Regions from separate parts of the Citrobacter braakii genome, predicted to be linked through region 4. Evidence: predicted binding sites of a transcription regulator. Region 4 holds the regulator's gene; each other region holds the start of a gene.
What was found. Region 4 encodes Fur, which represses iron uptake genes when iron is present. Its sites were predicted from a motif close to ATAATAATGAGAACNACTATCAA; they were not measured.
Positions count from the first base shown of each region.

Region 1 (5,679 bases), 780 kb from region 4:
CCGAGTAAAAAGCTGTGGCTGGCGGCCGTGGCATCAGCGCCCAACTGAATATCATTATGCGCGAAGTGGTGGCTGAGCGGATTCTCAAACGCCAGTTTGATGTGGCGCAAGTGTGCGTTTGCCGCGACGTTCATCGTTAATCGTGCACCGGTAAAATGGCGATATTCGCTGAGGCTGACATAGTGTTCAATGACGGTGGCTTCTGCGCCTTCTGCCAGATCCAGATGGTGGCGATAGTGCGCCGTGTTCACCTCATCACCCGCCAGCCCCTGGGTAATGTGCAGCAGCAGCAATGGTTTTGCCGGTCGCTGGTTACGCTTCACCTGAATGTGCGTTACGCTGCGGGAGAGGCTTTCGGTCAGGTGCAGAAAGACTTCCGGTTGGATAGCCGCCGGTAGCGACTGGCGCACATCATCAACGGTAATGTTAAACCCGCTACCTTCTGCGCTGTCGCTGAGCGTTGGACAGAATTGCCCGTCAACAAACACCAGGCGGACAGCATCAATAGCCGGCGCTAACGCTTCACACTGGGCGGACGTTATCTCAGTGACATGACTGACAAACTGGCTGTTGGTTAATCCTTCCAACGGCGTGTATTTCCAGTCCTCATGCTTACGCGTTGGCAGTCCCAGACGCAGCATCTGCTGCAGGTGCTGCTGGGCATGGTGCGAGCGCGTCTCCCCTTGCGTTTCAAACAGATGATGCCACTGTTGCAGCACGTTACTGCTGTTCGCTAAGCCAGCCATAACCTTGCTCCTCCAGTTGTTTGACCAGCGTGAAATCGCCGGATTTCACAATTCGCCCCTGGTAGAGAACGTGCACATAATCGGGTTTGATGTAATCCAGGATGCGCTGATAGTGGGTGACGATAATGAATGAACGTTGCCCGTCGCGCAGCGAGTTCACGCCATCCGCAACGACTTTCAGCGCGTCGATATCCAGCCCGGAGTCCGACTCATCAAGAATGCACAGCTGAGGTTCCAGCACCGCCATTTGCAAAATGTCATTACGCTTTTTCTCGCCACCGGAGAAACCAACGTTGACCGAACGCGTTAGCAAATCTTCCGGCATCTTCAATAACGCGATTTTCTCTTCCATCAGATCCTGGAAGTCAAACCTGTCCAGCGACTCTTCACCACGGTAGCTGCGCACCGCATTCAGTGCCGTTTGCAGGAAAAACTGATTACTGACGCCGGGGATTTCTACCGGATACTGAAATGCCATAAAGATCCCTTCACCGGCCCGGTCTTCGGGTGACAGTTCCAGTAAATCCTTACCGTTGAATTCTACCGTCCCGCCGGTGACTTCGTAGTCATCTCGCCCGGCGAGCGTTGCGGAAAGCGTACTTTTCCCGGAGCCGTTCGGCCCCATAATGGCGTGTACCTCTCCGGGGCCAATATCCAGGCTCAGCCCACGCAGGATCGCCTTATCTTCCACACTGACCTGTAAATTTTTAATGCTTAACATGTGCTTTCCTTAAATTTTAACCGACGCTGTGTTCAAGACTTATGGCGAGAAGTTTTTGCGCTTCAACGGCAAATTCCAGCGGCAGTTCAGAGAACACGTCTTTACAGAAACCATTGACGATCATCGAAATGGCATCCTCTTCGCTGATGCCGCGCTGCAAACAGTAAAACAGCTGGTCTTCACCAATGCGCGAGGTCGTAGCTTCATGCTCAAGCTGGGCGCTGTTGTTACGACACTCCACATACGGGAAGGTGTGCGCTCCACAATCCGCGCCAATCAGCATCGAGTCGCATTGGGTATAGTTGCGGGCGTTGGTTGCGGTCGGCATGATCTTCACTAAGCCGCGATAGCTGTTTTGACTGTGTCCCGCAGAGATCCCTTTCGAGATAATGGTCGATTTGGTGTTCTTGCCGATGTGGATCATCTTGGTGCCGGTATCGGCCTGCTGGTAACCACTGGTCAACGCGACGGAGTAGAATTCGCCGATAGAGTTGTCGCCGCGCAGAATACAGCTTGGGTATTTCCAGGTAATGGCCGAGCCGGTTTCCGACTGCGTCCACGACATTTTGCTGTTTTCGCCTTCGCACAGAGCGCGCTTGGTGACGAAGTTCAAAATGCCGCCGGTGTTACCGTCACCAGGGAACCAGTTTTGTACCGTCGAGTATTTCACTTCGGCATCTTTGTGGATGATGACTTCCACCACCGCGGCATGCAGTTGGTAGCTATCGCGTACCGGGGCTGAACAGCCTTCGATATAGCTGACGTAACTGCCCTCATCCGCAACCAGAATGGTGCGTTCAAACTGACCGGTTTTTTCCGCATTTATACGGAAATAGGTCGACAGTTCCATTGGGCAACGCACACCTTTCGGGACATAAATAAACGTGCCGTCGGAGGCCACCGCCGCATTCAGCGCCGCAAAGAAATTGTCATTACCCGGGACAACCGTACCCAGATATTGTTTTACCAGCTCAGGGTGATCGTGAATCGCCTCACCAAACGAACAGAAAATAATGCCCTGTTCCGCCAGTTTATCGCGATAAGTTGTCGCCACCGACACCGAGTCAAAAATGGCATCAACCGCCACCTCTTTGCCTTCGCGGACCGGCACGCCAAGCTGCTCGAATGCGTCCTCAACTTCTTTACTTAAAAACGCATTCGCCCCCGTTTGCTGCACCGCGCCCGGCTCAGACGCGCAGGTTTCATCGCAATTACCGCAGGACGGCGCGGAGTAATAACTGTACTCCTGATAGTTCAGCTTATCGTAATGCGCTTTTAGCCAGTGCGGCTCTTCCATGTTTAGCCACGCTTTAAAGGCATTCAGGCGAAATTCCAGCATCCAGTCGGGTTCATTACGTTTTGCCGAAATCGCGCGCACGACATCTTCGTTAATCCCTTTCGCCAGCTCATCGGTTTGTAGATGGGTGAAGAAGCCCTCTTTGTAATTAAGGTGCCCGCCAGCCCAGGTGTTGACATCGTCAGTTGCTTCAGTATTACGAGACATAGTACCGCCTATACCCCAAAACTTTCGCCACAGCCGCATTCGTTCTGGGCTTTCGGGTTATGAAATTTAAATAGCTGATTTAATCCTTCGCGCACGAAATCGACTTCTGTGCCGTCGATGAACGGCATCGCCTGTAACGGTACATAAAGTCTGGCCCCCTCCGTTTCAAACAGCAGATCGTCTTTTTCCACCTGGCGAACGGTGTCCAGCACGTAGCCAAATCCCGCGCATCCCGTTTGCTTCACGCCTAAACGCACGCCTAACATATCGGGTTGCTTTGCCACCAGCTCGCGGATGTGCGCCGCAGCCGCTGGCGTTAACGTCAGACCACGCCAGGCAAAATCGTCCGGGTTAAATGTTCCTGAATGCAATTCCATAGGGTTACCTCGAGTCACTAGCTTTCAAGCTATAACAATATGTTAGTGATAATGATTATCACTTCAACCCCTCAACAGCAGGGGCATTCGGGTTAATCGCCCTTTTTGACCCCTTTTACTAAGCATAGACCCTGCTGCGTGGGTTAACAGGGATGGATTTTTTTGTTCAATGCATTGATTAATAATGGATTAAGTAATTTCAATCGGCGAGACAGGTCGATAATCAAAAGATGTATAGAAAATGACTATTTCTGTGATAGAAGGGGTAACTTCCTCTGTCAGGCTATACCTAACCAGGGAGTTATCAGAGATGAGATTCGCAGAGCGGTGAACGGACAAAAGTTAACGGCTGGCTAACCACCCATTGCCATTTTTCACTCGCCCGTAGGCAGGGGTTATATTATTTTCAAGCTGATACGGTGACCAGAACAGCACACACAGTAATGATTTACCAAAGCGTCTGTTCTGCATTCTCTGTGCGATATAAAGCGGTTATGATTCTTTAAACTTAAATGTCACCACGGGTATTTTTTGACAACACCGGTCTGCAGACTCACGGCAAGTAGGTACAATCCCGTTCGGGCACTACGTGAAGACAACAAAAAACCCTTAAGGCTGCTTGCTGGCAGGCTTAAGGGTTCCGGCCCCATCCGGCGCTTATCTCCGGCACTCACGATGGCTTAGCTCTTGAAGGGGCGATAAGAATAATCTCACTTCCGGATATGTTTTGTTTAACACAAATTGCGATTTGACTATTTTATAAGCGTATTCAATCAATTATTAGGCGCTGTTTTTCACTGAGCGCGTCCAGCAACAGGCGCAGTCCTGCAGGCTGATGCTCCCGCGAAAGATATAAACCATAAATTGGCAGGCTTTTAGGTTGAAGCTCGGGCAAGAGTCTAACCAGCTTTCCCTGTGCCAGCCCTTCCCGCGCCTCCAGTTCCGGCACCTGCGCAATGCCCGTTCCCGCCAACGCCGACTCACAGAGCAACGAAGAGATCCCGGCGCTCAAATTGCCTTTAATCGCAACAGCGGCAGCCCGCCCCTGGGCATCCAGAAAGTGCCAGGATTTTCCGGCAAACCCGCTGTAGTACAGACAATTATGCCGCGTAAGGTCGTCGATAGTCTCAGGAGTGCCATGTTGATGCAGGTACTCTACTGACGCGCACAGTACCGATTTACAGTCGCCAAGGCGACGGGCGATAGTTCCAGGTTCAGGGTTTTCCGTTATACGGATCGCCACATCAATGCGTTCTCCCACGAGGCTTACCGGTTGATTATTGATCTCCACCTCGATACGCAGTTGCGGATACTTCGTCAGAAACGCGGGCAGTACCGGCGCTAAAATATGCATAGCTGTAAAATGCGCACAGGCCACACGTAGCGTGCCAGAGGGAGTTTGCGCGGCGCTGGCGGCACCAATATCCAGCGAAAGCTGCGCCAGAGAACGCGTTTTCACTAATGCCTCTTCACCCGCTGGCGTGATCGTCAGACGGCGCGACGAGCGATGGATAAGCCTTGCACCCGCCCATTTCTCCATCTCGTCGAGGTAACGACTGACCATCGGACGGGAAAGCCCCAGCGCACGCGCGGCGGCGCTCAGACTGCCCAAATCACAGATATGGTTGAATACCGTTGCCGCCATCACTCTGTCCATTACATCCCATCCGATCGTTTTATGAAACTCAGCATGTCCTAATAAGGGAATTCTAACAGATCCGAATTTCCTTAAAATACAGGAACTATCAAAAGACAATTTCCTGCACAAGGATACCTGGCATGAAAGTTAAAACGCTGGCCCTGCTGTTACCTCTGTTCGCCTCTTCAGCCTTTGCCGCGACGCTACAGCTGGACGTCTACAATCCACAGGACAAGGCTATTTTCCCGGTCTCTTCAACGCTGGTTTCAGGACCGAAAGAAGCAATATTGTTTGACGCACAGTTCAGTACTAAAGATGGTGAACAGCTGGTGCAGATGATTCGCGCCAGCGGTAAAACGCTGAAGGCCATCGTGATCACCTCCGGCGATCCGGATTTCTATTTCGGACTGCAGCCTATCGTCAAAGCCTTCCCACAGGTAAAAGTCCTGGCAACACCGCACGTAGTAGACCATATCCGTGCCACCAAAGAGGCCAAACTGCAATTCTGGGGTCCGCAAATGAAGGATGGCGCACCAACATCGCTCACCGTTCCGCAAGCAACAACGCAAACGCATTTCACGGTTGATGGTGAAACGCTGGAGCTGCGCCACCCTAATGATTATGCAGCCTATGTCTGGATCCCGGCGAACCGTGCCATTATTGGCGGTACCGGCGTGGCGTCTGGTATACAC
Region 1 is NZ_CP045771.1:3,635,481-3,641,159, forward strand. Features, by position in the region: gene sufD (Fe-S cluster assembly protein SufD) at 1-746, opposite strand, end outside; gene sufC (Fe-S cluster assembly ATPase SufC) at 721-1,467, opposite strand; gene sufB (Fe-S cluster assembly protein SufB) at 1,484-2,971, opposite strand; gene sufA (Fe-S cluster assembly scaffold SufA) at 2,980-3,348, opposite strand; gene GFC06_RS17025 (LysR family transcriptional regulator) at 4,118-5,005, opposite strand; gene GFC06_RS17030 (Vmh family MBL fold metallo-hydrolase) at 5,128-5,679, shown strand, end outside.
Region 1: a site for Fur is predicted at 3,388-3,410, ahead of sufA (Fe-S cluster assembly scaffold SufA). Genes of this name have one in related genera too.

Region 2 (5,679 bases), 1.8 Mb from region 4:
AATAGTACGCGCGCAAATCGTCCTCAATAAAGCTGCCCGATTCCAGTTGTAGCGTTTTCAGATCGCACAGTTTTTGCAAAGAGGCTGGAAGATGGAGCCGAAGAAAGTCGCGTGCGGTAGCAGGGTGGTTTAAGAACGTTTTAAAAATCGCGTCATGCGGCGTAGCAGTCGTGTCAGTATTCATGGCGATCCGTCACCTGAGAAACAAGATGACGAGACTCTACTTCCCTGGTCGCCAGTAATCATCCACGAGTTGATAACGATGCGCGCCAGGCTGGAGGATAGATCTGCTTTGCTGAAACAGAGACATCTTTGTGGAATCCATTACGCAAAAAGCCGGATATCAGCATAAACGCTTTATCCGGCCAGGACGTTTGCAGTCATTTTTAGACCGGAAGCGTAGCGCCATCCGGCATCGAACTAGCGCAAAGCCCACCACTCGCGCAGGCAGGCTTTACCTTCCGGGCAACTCTTGCAGCTTCCGGAAAGACACCCGTCGGCATCTTCCTGAATCCGCACCGCTTTGCCCATCTTTTCTAACTGATTCAGCATGGCGTCAATCATGGGTTGCGGGGTGTGCAGCGTGTGGCTAATTTGAGTTGCCTCCATGCGTCCCCGCAAAGCCAATAAATCACGAACCTGAATAAGCGATGCCATTGTCGATAACCTTAGTGGCAGTCGCCAGTGGTGCTGGAACAGCAGGAGCTTGCCGTCCTGTTGGTCGCCAGCAGTGCGAGATCCACGCGACTGCGAGCTCGACGCAGCAGGCCCAGCAACACAATGTTAAACAGGATGACAGCTAAAATGCACACCAGGCTGTAGGTCGGGTGCTCTTTGTAGCTGACCGCCTGATAAAACAGCGTCGACAGAGAGTAGGCGATGTTCAGGCCCCACAGAATCGAGAAGCTCATCCAGCCACGGCTGGATTCACGTGCAATAGCGCCCATTACCGAAATACACGGCACATACAGCAGCACGAAAATCAGGTAGCTGTAAGCGGCGGCAGCGCTGCCAAATTTTTCGCCCATCACGCCCATTGCACCCGTAGCCATTTCACCGTCGCCCTTGCTGGCTTCAATAGGGTTAGCTAGTACGCTCAGGCTGAAGGTGTCTTTCAGGCTTTGCCAGGTCTCATCTACCGCGCCGAGCAGCTCGTCACCGAGGTGGAAATCTGCCGGGTTGAACTCTTCTTCCTGAATGTTTTCTGCGGTATAGAGCGTGTTCAGCGTACCGACAACCACTTCTTTCGCCATCGCGCCGGTGAACAGACCTACGGTTGCCTGCCAGTTATCTTCGTGAACGCCAATCGGCTTGAAGACCGGCGTGATTACGCGGCTGACGGAAGCCAGAGCAGAGTCGTTGATGTTGTCGACGATTTTTCCGCTCAGCGAGAAACTGTTAAACGCGCTGAGGAAAATGCTGACGATGATGATGACTTTACCCGCACGCAGAACGAAGCCTTTCAGGCGTTGCCAGGTCTGAATAATCAGACTCTTAATGTGCGGCACGTGGTACACCGGCAGCTCCATCACGAACGGCGTTGCTTCGCCACGCATGATGGTGTGTTTGAGCATCAGGCCAGTCAATACCGCCATAACGATGCCCAGTACGTACAGTGAGAAGACCGCCAGCGCACCGTTCTGACCAAAGAACGCTGCGGCAAAGACGGCGAAAATCGCCAGGCGAGCGCCACAGGACATAAACGGCGCCATCATGATGGTCATCAGACGTTCACGCGGGGCGTCCAGCGTACGTGCGCCCATCACTGACGGTACGTTACAGCCAAAGCCGACGATCAGCGGGACAAACGATTTGCCCGGCAGTCCCAGCGCCTGCATCAGACGGTCCATTACAAACGCGGCACGCGCCATGTAACCGGAGTCTTCAAGGAAGGAGAGGAACAGGTACATCATGCCGATTTGCGGTACCAGTGGCAGCACGGTGTTAATCCCGCCGCCAAGACCTTGCGCCAAAAAGATAGTGAGCCAGTCCGGGAAGTGCAGCGTGTAGCCAATCCACTGAATACCATGGATAAAGAGCGCTACGGAGCCGACGTCAAACAACGGTTGCAGCGCGCCGCCAATGTTGATGGCGAGCAGGAACATCAGGTACATCACGAACAGGAAAATCGGCAGCCCGAGGAAGCGGTTGAGGACGATTTTATCTACTGCGGTGGTGAAGCGGCTCGGCTCTGCCGTCAGGGTGTTGCTGACGGTATCGCAGATAGCGGCAATGCACTGATAGCGCGCATCGGCGATATGCAGTGCCGGATCGTCCATTGTCTCGCTCAGACGTGCAATGGCGGCATCAAGGTTTTGCGCGGCATCACCCGCGTAGGCCCGACTGTAGATATCGCCTTCCAGCATCTGCAGGCCCAGCCAGCGGCGCTGTTTTAACGGCATATCTTTGGCCATCGCATCGGCGAGGGAATCCGCTTCCTGCAGCAGCGGCTGGGCATAATGAACCAGCTCGACGGTGTCGTTTTCTTTGTAGCGATCGATCGCCAGCTTTAGCGCTTCAATGCCGCGGGCGCGGGTGGATACCAGCGGAACCACCGGGCAGCCAAGGCGAGCGGAGAGGGCATCGATATCGATACGGATTTGCTGCTTCTCGGCAATATCCAGCATATTCAACGCGACGATGCAGGGGATGCCCAGCTCAAGCAGTTGCAATGTCAGGTAGAGGTTGCGTTCAAGGTTTGAAGCATCGACCACGTTGATCAAGAGATCCGCGTCGCCGCTTAAAATATAGTGACAGGCGATCTGCTCATCGAGAGAGGTCTGGGATGAGATTGTCGTCAGAGAATAGGTGCCGGGTAAATCAACCAGCGTGACCTGGTGGTCCGTCGTTGCGAAATGACCTTCTTTACGCTCAACGGTAACGCCAGCCCAGTTGCCTACACGCTGGCGTGCGCCGGTAAGCTGGTTGAATAAAGTTGTCTTGCCGGAATTAGGATTGCCAATTAAACCAATGGTTAGTTTTTTCATTTTTATAGACTCACTGTATTAACAGGAAACCGCTTCCACTTCTAATAACGCCAGATCTTTCTTACGCAATACCAGACTTACGCGACGCGTTTCGATATGGATAGGATCGCCGAGTGGGGCGACGCGCACCACGTTGAAAGAGGAGCCGGGTAGCATGCCAAGTGACAACAGTTTCTGACGATAAGCCGGGCTGATTTCACGGGCAAAACCGGTAATTTTCCACGCACTGTCAGGAGTGAATTGCATAGGGGCCTACTTATATCTCGCTAACTGGATGATTACCTCATGGGGCGGCAAGGCGGCATGAGGCCAGATGATTAGCCAACGTAAGGAAAGAGTAAATAATCAACAGATCAATGATAATGAGAATGGTTTCTATCATCAATAGAATAAATGTGACGGAATGTACAATTGGATAATAATTTGCGCCAATTTTGATATTCCTCAATATTTATTCTGGTTGGGAACGAATGATTCACGGAAATAATTAGTGAGGATCTTAATGTTTAATTAAGGTTTCATCTGTTAATGAAGTGATAAATATATGGCGGTAAAAAGCGGGAAATAGACTAAATATGTCGGATGGCGACGCATACGCGTGTTATCCGGCTTACAAATTAATTGCGACAAGTCAGCCGGATAAGGAGGTTACACCCCCCATCCGGCACAAAAGTCACACTAGCGTTTTTTACCCATTGCCGCCGCCAGCGCATCCATCATGGCGCTGTTACCCGCAGGCTGTGCGTCACGACCACGAGGTTTCGCGGCTTTTGGCGCCGGGCGATTGCTTTGAGTGCGATCGTTATTCCCGCCGCCGCGACGCGCATTGGTTTCACCCGGCTGCTCGTCCAGACGCATGGTCAGTGCGATACGCTTACGTTGCAGGTCAACTTCCAGCACTTTCACTTTCACAATGTCGCCCGCTTTCACCACGGTGTGTGGATCTTCGACGAACTTATTCGACAATGAAGAGATATGCACCAGACCATCCTGATGAACGCCAATATCAACAAACGCGCCGAAGTTCGTGACGTTAGTGACTGCCCCTTCCAGAATCATTCCCGGCAGCAGATCGTTCATGGTTTCTACGCCATCAGCAAACTGCGCGGTTTTAAATTCAGGACGCGGGTCGCGGCCCGGTTTTTCCAGCTCTTTGATGATGTCGGTGACGGTCGGCACCCCGAAGCGTTCGTCGGTAAAATCGGCTGCTTTCAGATTGCGTAGTTCGTTGCTGTTGCCCATCAGGTCACGCAGCGATTGCTCGGTTGCGGCCAGAATGCGTTCCACAATCGGATAAGCTTCCGGGTGAACGGTAGAAGCATCCAGTGGGTTATCACCATGGTTGATACGCAGGAAGCCCGCGCACTGTTCAAAGGCTTTTGGCCCCAGGCGGCTAACTTTTAGCAGTTGCTGACGGTTCTGAAACTGACCGTTCTCATCGCGCCAGGCGACGATGTTTTGCGCCATCATGCGCGTCAGGCCAGCAACGCGGGTCAGCAGCGGCACGGAAGCGGTATTCAGATCGACGCCGACGGCGTTCACGCAGTCTTCCACCACCGCATCCAACTTGCGCGCCAGCTGCGTCTGGCTTACATCGTGCTGATACTGGCCCACGCCGATAGATTTCGGATCGATTTTCACCAGCTCCGCCAACGGATCCTGCAAACGACGGGCGATAGACACCGCGCCACGCAGCGAAACATCGAGATCCGGGAACTCCAGCGCCGCCAGCTCGGAAGCAGAGTAAACCGATGCCCCGGCTTCGCTGACGATCACCTTCTGCGCGGTCACTTTCGGGAATTGTTTCTGCACGTCGAGGAAGAAACGCTCGGTTTCGCGCGACGCCGTACCGTTACCAATCGCGACCAGCTCAACGTTGTATTTTTCACATAACGCCGCCACGGCAACGGCGGCTTTGGCTGCCTGGCCGGTATGCGGATAAATAGTGTCGGTCGCGACCAGCTTGCCGGTACCGTCAACCACCGCCACTTTTACGCCGGTACGCAGTCCCGGATCGAGACCCATTGTGGCGCGCAGCCCGGCCGGGGCGGCCATCAGCAGGTCATGCAGGTTACGGGCAAAGACGTTGATCGCTTCATCTTCCGCACGTTCACGCACGGTACCCATCAGCTCAGTTTCAAGGTGCATCAGCACTTTGATGCGCCACGTCCAGCTAACAACGCCTTTACGCCAGCTGTCAGCGGGGGCGTTGTTCAGGCGCAGTCCCAGGTGATCCTGGATAATCTGCTCGCCGTGGCTCTCTTTTGGCGGCTCATCGAATTGCGGATCGGCATTTAGTGAAAGCTGCAACACGCCTTCGTTACGACCACGGAACATGGCCAGCGCACGGTGGGATGGAACGGTAGAAATAGGTTCGTGGTGATCGAAGTAGTCGCGGAACTTAGCGCCTTCCTCTTCTTTACCATTAACCACGGCGGCAACCAGATGGGCGTTTTTCCACAAATAATCACGCACTTTTGCCAGCAGCGCAGCGTCTTCGGCGAAGCGCTCCATCAGAATGTAGCGTGCGCCATCGAGGGCTGCTTTGGTATCGGCCACGCCGTTTTCAGCGTTGAGATATTTTGCAGCTTCTGTTTCCGGGTCATGGGACGGTTCGTTCCACAGCAGATCTGCCAGCGGCTCCAGTCCGGCCTCAATGGCTATCTGCCCACGGGTGCGGCGCTTAGGTTTG
Region 2 is NZ_CP045771.1:1,325,052-1,330,730, forward strand. Features, by position in the region: gene GFC06_RS06070 (Rpn family recombination-promoting nuclease/putative transposase) at 1-184, opposite strand, end outside; gene feoC ([Fe-S]-dependent transcriptional repressor FeoC) at 421-657, opposite strand; gene feoB (Fe(2+) transporter permease subunit FeoB) at 669-2,987, opposite strand; gene feoA (ferrous iron transporter A) at 3,006-3,233, opposite strand; gene GFC06_RS06090 (Tex family protein) at 3,666-5,679, opposite strand, start outside.
Region 2: a site for Fur is predicted at 3,344-3,366, ahead of feoA (ferrous iron transporter A). Genes of this name have one in related genera too.

Region 3 (5,679 bases), 2.2 Mb from region 4:
TTGGTCATCGGAACCTTCGGTGATATTCCAGATACGCTCTGCGTATTGCAGCAGTTTGGCACGTTTGGTATCGCGTTTTTCATTCCACAGCGCTGGCAGAACGATAGCCAATGTTTGAGCATGATCCAGACCGTGCATTGCGGTCAGTTCGTGGCCCAGCATATGCGTTGCCCAGTCCTGTGGCACGCCTGCGCCAATCAGGCCGTTCAGCGCCTGGGTTGCCGCCCACATAACGTTCGCACGCACGTTGTAATTTTCCGGCTCCTGCAATGCTTTCGGGCCTTCTTCTACCAGCGTAAGCAGAATACCTTCAGCAAAGCGATCCTGAATTTTCCCGTCTACCGGATAAGTCACATACTGCTCAACGGTATGTACGAAGGCATCTACGACGCCGTTCGCAACCTGACGCGGCGGCAGGGTATAGGTGTAAACCGGATCCAGCACGGCGAATACCGGCTGCACAAATGGGGTCATAAAGGCCAGCTTATCGCCGGTGGTTTTACGCGAAATGACCGCGCCGGAGTTAGATTCAGAGCCGGTTGCTGGCAGGGTTAATACGGAGCCCATCGGGATAGCGCTTGTTACGTCGTTGCCGTGGGTTTCCAGAATGCGCCATGGATCGATGCCGTCAGCGTATTGTGCCGCAGCCGCGATGAATTTGGTGCCATCCAGCACCGAACCGCCGCCTACCGCCAGCAGGAACGTCACTTTCTCATCACGCACGATTTTTACCGCGTTCATCAGCGTTTCATAAGACGGGTTCGGCTCAATACCGCCAAACTCCAGCACGTCCAGGCCTTTCAGCGCATCCTGAACCTGTGCCAGGACACCGGTTTTTTTCACGCTACCGCCGCCATAGGTAACCAATACGCGAGCATCCTGAGGGATTTGATCGCGCAGCTCAGCAATCGCACCTTTACCAAACAGAATGCGGGTTGGGGTATGGAGATTAAAGTTGTTCATTGCTCGTTCCCTTATGTGGGTAAAAAAAGAGGGCAGGAGAGTGTCTGCCGGATGATGAACATTGTGGTCGTCAGCCGCGCTGCTCTCAATGCTCATTTCTGCCGATGTCTTGCCCATTTCTACAGACTGCTGGAGAAAACGGATAAATCTGCGCATTATGTCATGGTTGCAAACCGATGATGAAATGGTGCTCTATGAACCGTGATGAGATCTGCCTCCTGCTGACAGATAAAATTAAGCAGCTGAAAAACAATGAAAATAAACTCAGCGAACTGCTGCCAGATGTCCGCCTGCTGCACGGCACTGAGCCGGCAGCGCGTACACCGGTAATGTATCAGCCAGGAATCATATTTCTCTTTTCGGGACATAAAATTGGTTATATCAATGAACGTGTATTTCGTTATGACGCCAACGAATACCTGTTGCTAACCGTACCGTTACCCTTTGAATGTGAAACGTATGCAACGCCGGAGGTTCCCCTGGCCGGTATCTACCTGAATGTCGATATTCTGCAATTGCAGGAGCTGTTGATGGACATTGGGGAAGATGAGCTGTTCCAGCCCGCCATGGCGGCCAGCGGGATCAACTCCGCGACGCTTTCTGACGAAATTCTTTGCGCCGCTGAGCGCCTGCTGGATGTGATGGAGCGACCGCTGGATGCGCGTATTCTGGGGAAACAGATTATTCGCGAGATCCTCTACCATGTGCTGACCGGGCCGCGCGGCGGCGCATTACTGGCGCTGGTTAGCCGCCAGACGCATTTCAGTTTGATAAGCCGTGTGCTAAAGCGCATTGAAACCAAATACACCGAAAATCTCAATGTCGAACAGCTGGCGGCAGAAGCGAACATGAGCGTGTCGGCGTTTCATCATAATTTTAAAGCGGTGACCAGCACGTCGCCGCTGCAATACCTGAAGAGCTATCGTCTGCATAAAGCACGGATGATGATGATCCACGACGGGATGAAGGCCAGTGCAGCCGCCATGCGCGTCGGCTATGAGAGCGCATCGCAATTCAGTCGGGAATTCAAACGTTTCTTTGGCGTAACGCCGGGGGAGGATGCGGCCAGAATTCGAATGATGCAGGGGAGTTAAACTTACTCAGCGCTGGCCTGATAAGCGAAACGTCATCAGGCGAAAATGCCGGGGGAACCCCGGCCTACGGTTAATACTCAGGCGCTACAGTATTTTTTTTTAATCACGACAAACAGGGTACCCAACAGACCCGCGGTTAACAGGGCAATCGGCAGGATCATTAAAAAGGTCATCACCTGATCTTCATGGCGTTTGACGAACGGGATCATGCTCAGCGCATAGCCAAAGCCGGTGACGACGGTGACCCACAGCAGACCGCTCAGCCAGTTAAAAAACTGGAACCGACGGTTTGGCAGGCCCGAAATTCCCGCCATTGTTGGCAGCAAGGTACGAACGAATGCCAGGAAACGCCCAGCCAGCAGTGCCATCAGCCCGTGTTGGTCAAACATGCAGGTAGCGCGCTGATGATATTTATCAGGTAATTGCGCCAGCCAGCCTTTTACCGTCCGCGTGTTGCCCAGCCAGCGTCCCTGAATGTAGCTCAGCCAGCAGCCCAGACTGGCTGCGGCAGTCAGAATAGCTATGGTAGGTATAAAACTCATCACGTCCTGAGCGATCAGCGCCCCTGCCAGCAATAACAGGCTGTCTCCGGGTAAAAAGGAGGCAGGCAGCAGGCCATTTTCTAAAAACAGTGTGGCGAACATTACGAAGTACACCACGCTCACAACGTGCGGATCCGCCAACGCGGCAAAATCGTGTTGCCAAAGCGCGGAGACAATATCTTGAATGACTACCATGGACTTTCCTGTGGAACAGCGTTTATGTGTGGATTGTACTCCTGAATTGTCCGGGATGCCTTGATCCCGGACGCAACAATTGCAGACTTTTCCACCAGAAGTGTCTGCATATATGTCCATCTATGGCAATTTTACTCGATTCGGGCAAATCCTGCGGCCAAATCGGCAATCAGATCGTCAACATTCTCTAAACCGATATGCAAACGGATGAGCGTTCCACTGAAGTCCACCTCGCCTTGCGGACGGATTGCCGCAATGTGTTCCGGCTGATTAGCGAGAATCAGCGACTCAAAACCGCCCCAGGAGTAGGCCATGCTGAACAGGCTGAAGTGGTCCAGATACGCGGCCAGCTCTTCATGATTTAGTTTCTTATTCAATACAAATGAGAACAGACCGCTGCTGCCGGTGAAATCACGCTTCCAGAATTCGTGGCCTTTACTGCCGGGCAGCGCGGGGTGGTTCACGCGGGCGACCTGCGGATGGCTGGCCAGCCACTCGGCGACCTTTAAGCTGCTTTCATGATGTTGGCGCAGGCGAACGCTTAGCGTACGCAGTCCGCGGCTGGTCATATAGGCGGTATCGGCGTCAAGCATTTGCCCCATCAGATAGGCATTTTCGCGCAGTTGATCCCAGCAACGGGCATTAGCTACCGCAGTGCCGACCATGGCGTCGGAATGGCCAATCAGATATTTGGTGCCAGCCTGAATAGAAATGTCGATGCCAAAATCCAGTGCTTTGAACAGCACCCCGGCAGCCCAGGTGTTATCAATTATGATGATCGCATCCGGCGCGACGCTTCTGACGGCGGCAACAATAGCAGGAACATCATGTACTTCCATGGTGACAGAGCCGGGAGATTCCAGAAATACGACTTTAGTGTTCGGCTGTATGTGCTTCACAATATCGGCACCAACCAGCGGATCGAACCATCCGGTGGATACGCCGAGTTTGCCGAGAATTTTGGTGCAGAAATCCTGGCTGGGTTCATAGGCGGTGTTGGTCATCAGCACATGATCCCCTTGTTCCACAAAGGCGAGGATGGTGTTGGCAACGGCCGCCGCGCCGCAGGGGAATAACGCACAACCCGCGCCGCCTTCCAGTTCACACATTGCCTCCTGCAGGGAAAAATGCGTCAGGGTTCCGCGACGTCCATAGAAAAGCGCACCGTTAGCACGGTTGTGCGTAGCCTGCTTTTTGGCCTCTACGGTGTCAAACACTAGCGAAGAAGCGCGCTGGATCACGCTATTTACCGCGCCCAGCGTGTACTTTTTACTGCGTCCTGCGTGAACGAGTTTGGTTTCAAGTTGCTTATCTGCCATGTCGTCTTACCTGTTTTTATACGTCTGGATGTCTAAACTACCATGAATCAAAGATGACGCATCCTGCAGAACGGTCATACAGTAGAAAATAATCTCAAAATGCTTCTGGTGACTTTTTTACTGCGTAAGCGCAAGGAAAAGAAACCAAAGGTGCGGCAATATGTAAATAGTAATGAGAACGACTATCAATTCGACGTCGTTTTGATATCATTACGCTCAGATTTTGTGATTTGCGTCCTGGAGATACAGAGTGGGTAATAATTTGATGCAGACGGATCTTTCCGTCTGGGGTATGTATCAGCACGCCGATATCGTGGTTAAGTGCGTGATGATTGGGCTGATTTTGGCATCAGTGGTCACCTGGGCTATCTTCTTTAGTAAGAGCCTTGAGTTCTTTACTCAGAAACGCCGCCTTAAGCGTGAACAGCAACTGCTGGCGGACGCCCGCTCTTTAGACCAGGCAAATGAGATTGCTGCAGGATTTGATGGCAAAAGCCTGGGCGCACAGTTGATTTACGAAGCGCAGAACGAACTGGAATTGTCAGAAGGCAGCGACGACAACGAAGGTATTAAAGAGCGTACCGGCTTTCGTCTGGAGCGTCGTGTGGCGGCGGTAGGTCGTCATATGGGACGTGGTAACGGCTACCTGGCCACCATCGGGGCTATCTCTCCATTTGTGGGTCTGTTCGGTACTGTATGGGGCATCATGAATAGCTTCATCGGGATTGCACAAACCCAAACGACCAACCTGGCCGTTGTTGCGCCGGGTATCGCAGAAGCACTGTTAGCGACGGCGATCGGTCTGGTCGCGGCAATTCCTGCGGTCGTTATCTACAACATTTTCGCACGTCAGATTGGCAGCTATAAAGCGATGCTGGGCGATGTCGCGGCACAGGTATTGTTGCTGCAAAGTCGCGATCTGGACCTGAACGCTAGCGCTTCTGCCCATCCGGTACGTGCTGCGCAGAAATTACGTGTAGGATAATGTTCCATGGCAATGAGCTTTAATGAAAACCTGGACGATAACGGTGAAATGCATGAAATCAACGTGACGCCGTTTATCGATGTTATGTTGGTTTTATTGATCATCTTTATGGTGGCCGCACCGTTGGCAACGGTGGATGTGAAGGTGAATCTCCCGGCTTCCACCAGCACGCCGCAGCCGCGTCCGGAAAAACCGGTTTACCTGTCTGTTAAAGCCGATAAGAGTATGTTTATTGGCAACAATCAGGTGACGGATGACACCATGATTAGCGAATTAAATACGCTGACCGATGGGAAGAAAGACACCACGATTTTCTTCCGTGCGGATAAAACCGTCGATTATGAAACCATGATGAAAGTTATGGATACGCTGCATCAGGCGGGTTTCCTGAAGATTGGTCTGGTCGGTGAAGAGACCGTGAAAGCGAAGTAATCCTGATTGCCGGGTAATGGTTGTTGCCTTACCCGGCCTTCCTCTCCTGATTTAACTCTCCCCACACGCCCTTATCTGTCCTCATCCAGTGCGACTGCCGTTATCCTGGTGGGTTCGTAGTTCCCTTCAGACAGTTTACGCGTCAGGCG
Region 3 is NZ_CP045771.1:1,704,437-1,710,115, forward strand. Features, by position in the region: gene yqhD (alcohol dehydrogenase) at 1-963, opposite strand, end outside; gene GFC06_RS08000 (AraC family transcriptional regulator) at 1,158-2,057, shown strand; gene yghB (DedA family general envelope maintenance protein YghB) at 2,135-2,794, opposite strand; gene metC (cystathionine beta-lyase) at 2,926-4,113, opposite strand; gene exbB (tol-pal system-associated acyl-CoA thioesterase) at 4,364-5,098, shown strand; gene exbD (TonB system transport protein ExbD) at 5,105-5,530, shown strand; gene GFC06_RS08025 (hypothetical protein) at 5,602-5,679, opposite strand, start outside.
Region 3: a site for Fur is predicted at 4,280-4,302, ahead of exbB (tol-pal system-associated acyl-CoA thioesterase). Genes of this name have one in related genera too.

Region 4 (5,679 bases):
CGGCCAGATCAATCTGGCGGGTATTAATCATCCGTTCCAGGTTGCCAGAGAGGCTTTCCACCACATGCAGGCGGACATCACTATAGCTTTCCCGCATGGCGTTAATAAAAGGCATGCCGAGAACGGAAGCGGTACTGGGGGCCATACCGACGCTGACGTGCCCGGAAAGCCGGGACTCTCGCGCGGCGAGGATTGCATCGTCTGCGTGGCGGAGCGCCAGCTGCGCCTGGGAGTAAAAAGCCAGTCCGGCGCTGGTGGGCGTAACGCCACGCGAGGTGCGCTGCAGCAGGCGAATAGCGAGTTCGTTTTCCAGGCGGGACATTTGCTGGCTGAGTGCCGAAACCCCAATATTGAGATCGAGCGCCGCGCTACCCATGCTGCCGGTTTCTACAATGCGAACAAAATAGCGTAGCTGGCGAAGTTCCATTTCGACTCTCCGGGAAGGGACTATAGATTTTACATTAAAGCAACACAGGAGTGGAGGGAAGGGGAAAAGGGGTGATAACGCCCATAAAAAAAGCCAACCGAATGGTTGGCTTTTCAGAAAGCATCACATTATTTACCGTCGTGAGCATGCTCATCTTCGCGGCAATCGCCTTCGGCGCAGTGACCGTAAAGATAGAGGCTATGGTTGGTTAAACGAATACCATGTTTAGCCGCAATCTCACGCTGGCGCGCCTCGATGGAATCATCGCTGAACTCGACCACTTTGCCGCAGTCGAGGCAGATGAGGTGATCGTGATGATGCTGTTGAGTCAGTTCGAAGACGGATTTACCACCTTCAAAATTATGGCGGGTCACGATACCGGCATCATCAAACTGGTTCAGCACGCGATACACGGTCGCCAGACCAATTTCTTCACCCATATCGATCAGACGTTTGTATAAGTCTTCCGCACTGACGTGATGGTTATCCGGTTCCTGAAGAACTTCCAGAATTTTTAAACGAGGAAGCGTTACTTTCAGGCCAGCCTTCTTTAATGCGGTATTGTTGTCAGTCATGCGGAATCTGTCCTGTAGCTAAACGATTCACTTCATTAACAGAAGTGACAGAAATTGCACTTGAGATAATGCGATTCATTATAGAACTGCCATGGCTAAATGAAAACTGCAAGTCTCTGGCATATATTGTTAATCAAAACGTGGTATCGCCGACAAACACACTGTGCAATACCCGATTGGCATCCGGGCATTGTACAGGGTCAGACGAAAAAGTTACAAATTTGTAGCAATTATTTTGATTGGTTTTATCTATTGATGTGGCGCAGATGGAAATCTGCGCCACACAAAATCAGGCATTGATGATTTCGTCGAGGTGCAGCTCCTCAGAGATCTGCTTAACCCATTTTTCTACGCGTTCGGCGGTCAATTCAGGCTGGCGATCTTCATCAATGGCCAGACCCACAAAGTGGTCGTCGTCCGCCAGGCCTTTGGACGCTTCAAAGTGATAACCCGCCGTTGGCCAGTGACCAACGATGGTTGCGCCGCGTGGTTCGATGATGTCGCGAATTGTACCCAACGCATCGCAGAAATATTCTGCGTAATCTTCCTGGTCGCCGCAGCCGAACAATGCAACCAGTTTGCCGTTAAAATCAATGTCTTCGAGGGTAGGGAAGAAATCGTCCCAGTCACACTGCGCTTCACCGTAGTACCAGGTTGGAATGCCGAGCAGCAAAATGTCATACCCTTCGAGGTCTTCTTTGCTGCTTTTTGCAATGTCATGTACATCGGCAACGTCTTTACCAAGCTGTTTTTGAATCATTTTTGCGATGTTTTCGGTGTTACCGGTGTCGCTGCCGAAAAAGATGCCAGTGATTGCCATGAGTAAAATAACCTCTTGAAACTTATTGAAATGGTGGTGGCGCATTGCCCACGGATAAGGGCAATCATAGCAGAACAGTCAGGCATGCGGAAACAGCAAACACGCAGGACTGCACTCTGTGCTACACGATTTATGATTTAGAGCAGAAATTCAGACTAAGCCTGACCGCGCAATGCGCTGAGTTGGTTCATCAGCATCTCTTCGATGAGTTCACTGCGACTCATGTTGCGCGCCTCGGCCAGCTCGTTCAGAGCGTCAACAGCATCAGCGTTCAGTTTCAGTTCGACACGCTTAAGCCCGCGAACTTTATCGCGTTTAAGCTGATTACGTTTGTTAATACGTAACTGTTCATCACGCGAGAGCGGATTAGTTTTGGGTCGTCCCGGGCGACGCTCCTGCGCGAACAGATCTAATGTCGTACGGTCCGTTTGTTCTTTGGCCATGATCTTGGTGACTTCGGGGAAACAATCAGCCAGGCGTCTGCCCGGATGGATAGCCCGCCATAATACATCAGCAGGGGAGACACGCCAACGCCCACGCGCGTAATCACGCGCAGACGCTGAGTTTTTAATCAGTTAGCCTGTTCGCTCAGATAACGACGGATGGCGCGCAGTACCGCCTCCGGTTTTTCCGCATGCACCCAATGGCCCGCGCCTGCAATAACGTGCGCCCGAGCCTGCGGGAATTGCGCCAGCAATTGTTCGCGATACGCTTCGGTAACATAAGGTGAGTTGCCACCGGGGATAAACAGCGCCGGGTGTTCCCACGCCGGGATGGTCTCCCAGCCGACAATATGAGGATATTGCTCCCACAGCACGGGAACATTAAAGCGCCATTCGCCGTCCACGAAGGATTTGAGCAGAAACTGGATCACGCCTTCCTCTTGCAGATGCTGGCGCATGACGCTCGCCGCCTGCTGACGCGAAGAGGACTGCGCGTCAGTTACTGCGTTAATGGCAGCAAAAATCTCATCGTGACGGCGAACATGATAGTCAACGGGGGCAATGTCGATGGCTACCAACCGTTCGACACGTTCCGGGGCCAGCGCGGTTAACGCCATGACGGCTTTACCCCCCATTGAGTGACCAATAAAGATCGCTTTTTCGATCTGTTGATCGTCCAGCGTATCCAGCAGGTCTTGCGCCATGGCCGGATAATTCATCACAGGTGAACGCGGGGAGAGGCCATGATTTCGCATATCAACCTGGATGATATCGTGATCGGCCACCAGATCGCGCGCCAGGATCCCCAGGTTATCCAGACTGCCAAACAGGCCGTGCACCAGGACGATGGGAGAATTATTGTGCAGGTTTTGCGCAGATTGCGCTCGGATATTCAATTTCATGGCAAAGTTCTTTTTTTCACACTCACGGGTTAGGGTATCATGTTGACCATTCTGCCACATGGCTGCAACAACTACGGTTACTCTGAGTTTTGCCAGCCACCAGGCTTGACGCTATCCGCTGTTGGGATTTGCCTTTACACTACGCGTGTTGACCCCAACAACTTGTATTCAGCTAAACACTGCACTGGATTAAGATGAAAACGATTGAAGTTGATGATGAACTCTATAGCTATATTGCCAGCCACACCAAGCATATCGGCGAGAGCGCATCCGACATTTTACGGCGTATGTTGAAGTTTTCCGCCGCATCACAGCCTGTCACTCCGGTAGTAAAAGAAGTCCGCGCTGTGCAAGCTGTCGTGGAAGCGAAGCCGGTTAACCCCGTAAAAGATAAAGTGCGCGCGATGCGTGAACTGCTGCTGTCCGACGAATATGCGGAGCAGAAGAAAGCAGTAAATCGCTTTATGCTGGTGCTGTCTACACTCTATTCACTGGATCAAAACGCGTTCGCCGAAGCAACGGAATCGTTGCATGGTCGTACGCGCGTTTATTTTGCAGCAGATGAACAGACGCTGCTGAAAAATGGTAATCAAACTAAACCAAAACACGTGCCAGGCACGCCGTACTGGGTGATCACCAATACCAATACCGGCCGTAAATGCAGCATGGTTGAGCACATCATGCAGTCAATGCAATTCCCTGCGGAATTGATTGAAAAGGTTTGCGGAACAATTTAATCCTTGCATTAGAAGGACCAGGCAATGGCAATCCACAACCGTGCAGGTCAACCTGCGCAACAGAGTGATTTGATTAACGTCGCCCAACTGACGGCACAGTACTATGTACTGAAACCAACGGCAGGGAACGCTGAGCACGCCGTCAAGTTCGGTACGTCCGGACATCGCGGCAGTGCAGGTCGTCATAGTTTTAACGAGCCGCATATTCTGGCTATCGCTCAGGCGATTGCTGAAGAACGTGCGAAAAACGGGATCACTGGCCCGTGCTACGTGGGCAAGGATACCCACGCGCTGTCTGAACCGGCTTTTATCTCTGTACTGGAAGTGCTGGCAGCGAACGGCGTGGACGTCATCGTGCAGGAAAATAACGGCTTTACGCCAACCCCTGCCGTGTCGAATGCTATCCTGGTCCACAACAAAAAAGGCGGCCCGCTGGCTGACGGCATTGTGATCACGCCATCCCACAACCCGCCGGAAGATGGTGGCATTAAATACAACCCGCCAAACGGTGGTCCGGCAGATACTAACGTCACCAAAGTGGTGGAAGACAGGGCTAACGCTCTGCTGGCTGACGGCCTGCAAGGCGTGAAGCGTATGTCGCTGGATGCTGCGCTGGCATCTGGTCATGTAAAAGAGCAGGACCTGGTTCAGCCGTTTGTTGAAGGACTGGCCGACATCGTCGACATGGCGGCGATCCAGAAAGCGGGCCTGACGCTGGGCGTCGATCCGCTTGGCGGTTCCGGTATCGAATACTGGAAGCGTATTGCCAAGCACTACAACCTGAACCTGACTATCGTTAACGATCACGTTGATCAGACTTTCCGCTTTATGCATCTCGACAAAGATGGCGCAATCCGTATGGACTGCTCCTCCGAGTGCGCGATGGCGGGACTGTTGGCGCTGCGTGACAAGTTCGATCTGGCCTTTGCCAACGATCCGGACTATGACCGTCACGGTATCGTCACCCCGGCGGGCCTGATGAATCCGAACCACTACCTGGCAGTGGCGATCAACTACCTGTTCCAGCATCGTCCGCAGTGGGGCAAAGACGTTGCCGTCGGTAAGACGCTGGTCTCTTCGGCGATGATTGACCGCGTAGTGAATGATTTAGGGCGTAAACTGGTCGAAGTTCCGGTTGGCTTTAAATGGTTCGTTGACGGTCTGTTTGACGGCAGCTTTGGCTTTGGTGGTGAAGAGAGCGCGGGCGCTTCTTTCCTGCGCTTTGACGGTACACCGTGGTCGACCGACAAAGACGGCATCATCATGTGCCTGCTGGCGGCAGAAATTACCGCAGTGACCGGTAAGAATCCGCAAGAGCACTACAACGAACTGGCAGCCCGCTTCGGCGCGCCAAGCTACAACCGACTGCAGGCAAGCGCGACCTCCGCGCAGAAAGCGGCCCTGTCTAAGCTGTCTCCGGAAATGGTGAGTGCCAGCACGCTGGCGGGCGACCCGATCACGGCACGTCTGACGGCGGCACCGGGTAACGGTGCTTCTATCGGCGGTCTGAAGGTGATGACTGACAACGGCTGGTTTGCTGCGCGTCCGTCAGGTACTGAAGACGCCTATAAAATCTACTGCGAGAGCTTCCTTGGTGAAGAACATCGCAAGCAGATCGAAAAAGAAGCCGTTGAGATTGTCAGCGAAGTGCTGAAAAACGCGTAAGTCTTGTTTGTACTGACGCGTTTTGTAGGCCCGGTAAGCGTTAGCGCTACCGGGCTTTTTTATGCCAGGATTTAACTATGCTTATTTTTCAGTTCAAAACGCGGTGATAC
Region 4 is NZ_CP045771.1:4,416,029-4,421,707, reverse strand. Features, by position in the region: gene tcuR (tricarballylate utilization LysR family transcriptional regulator TcuR) at 1-427, opposite strand, end outside; gene fur (ferric iron uptake transcriptional regulator) at 556-1,002, opposite strand; gene GFC06_RS20910 (ryhB-regulated fur leader peptide) at 995-1,081, opposite strand; gene fldA (flavodoxin FldA) at 1,292-1,822, opposite strand; gene ybfE (LexA regulated protein) at 1,978-2,265, opposite strand; gene ybfF (esterase) at 2,394-3,167, opposite strand; gene seqA (replication initiation negative regulator SeqA) at 3,362-3,904, shown strand; gene pgm (phosphoglucomutase (alpha-D-glucose-1,6-bisphosphate-dependent)) at 3,929-5,569, shown strand; gene potE (putrescine-ornithine antiporter) at 5,641-5,679, opposite strand, start outside.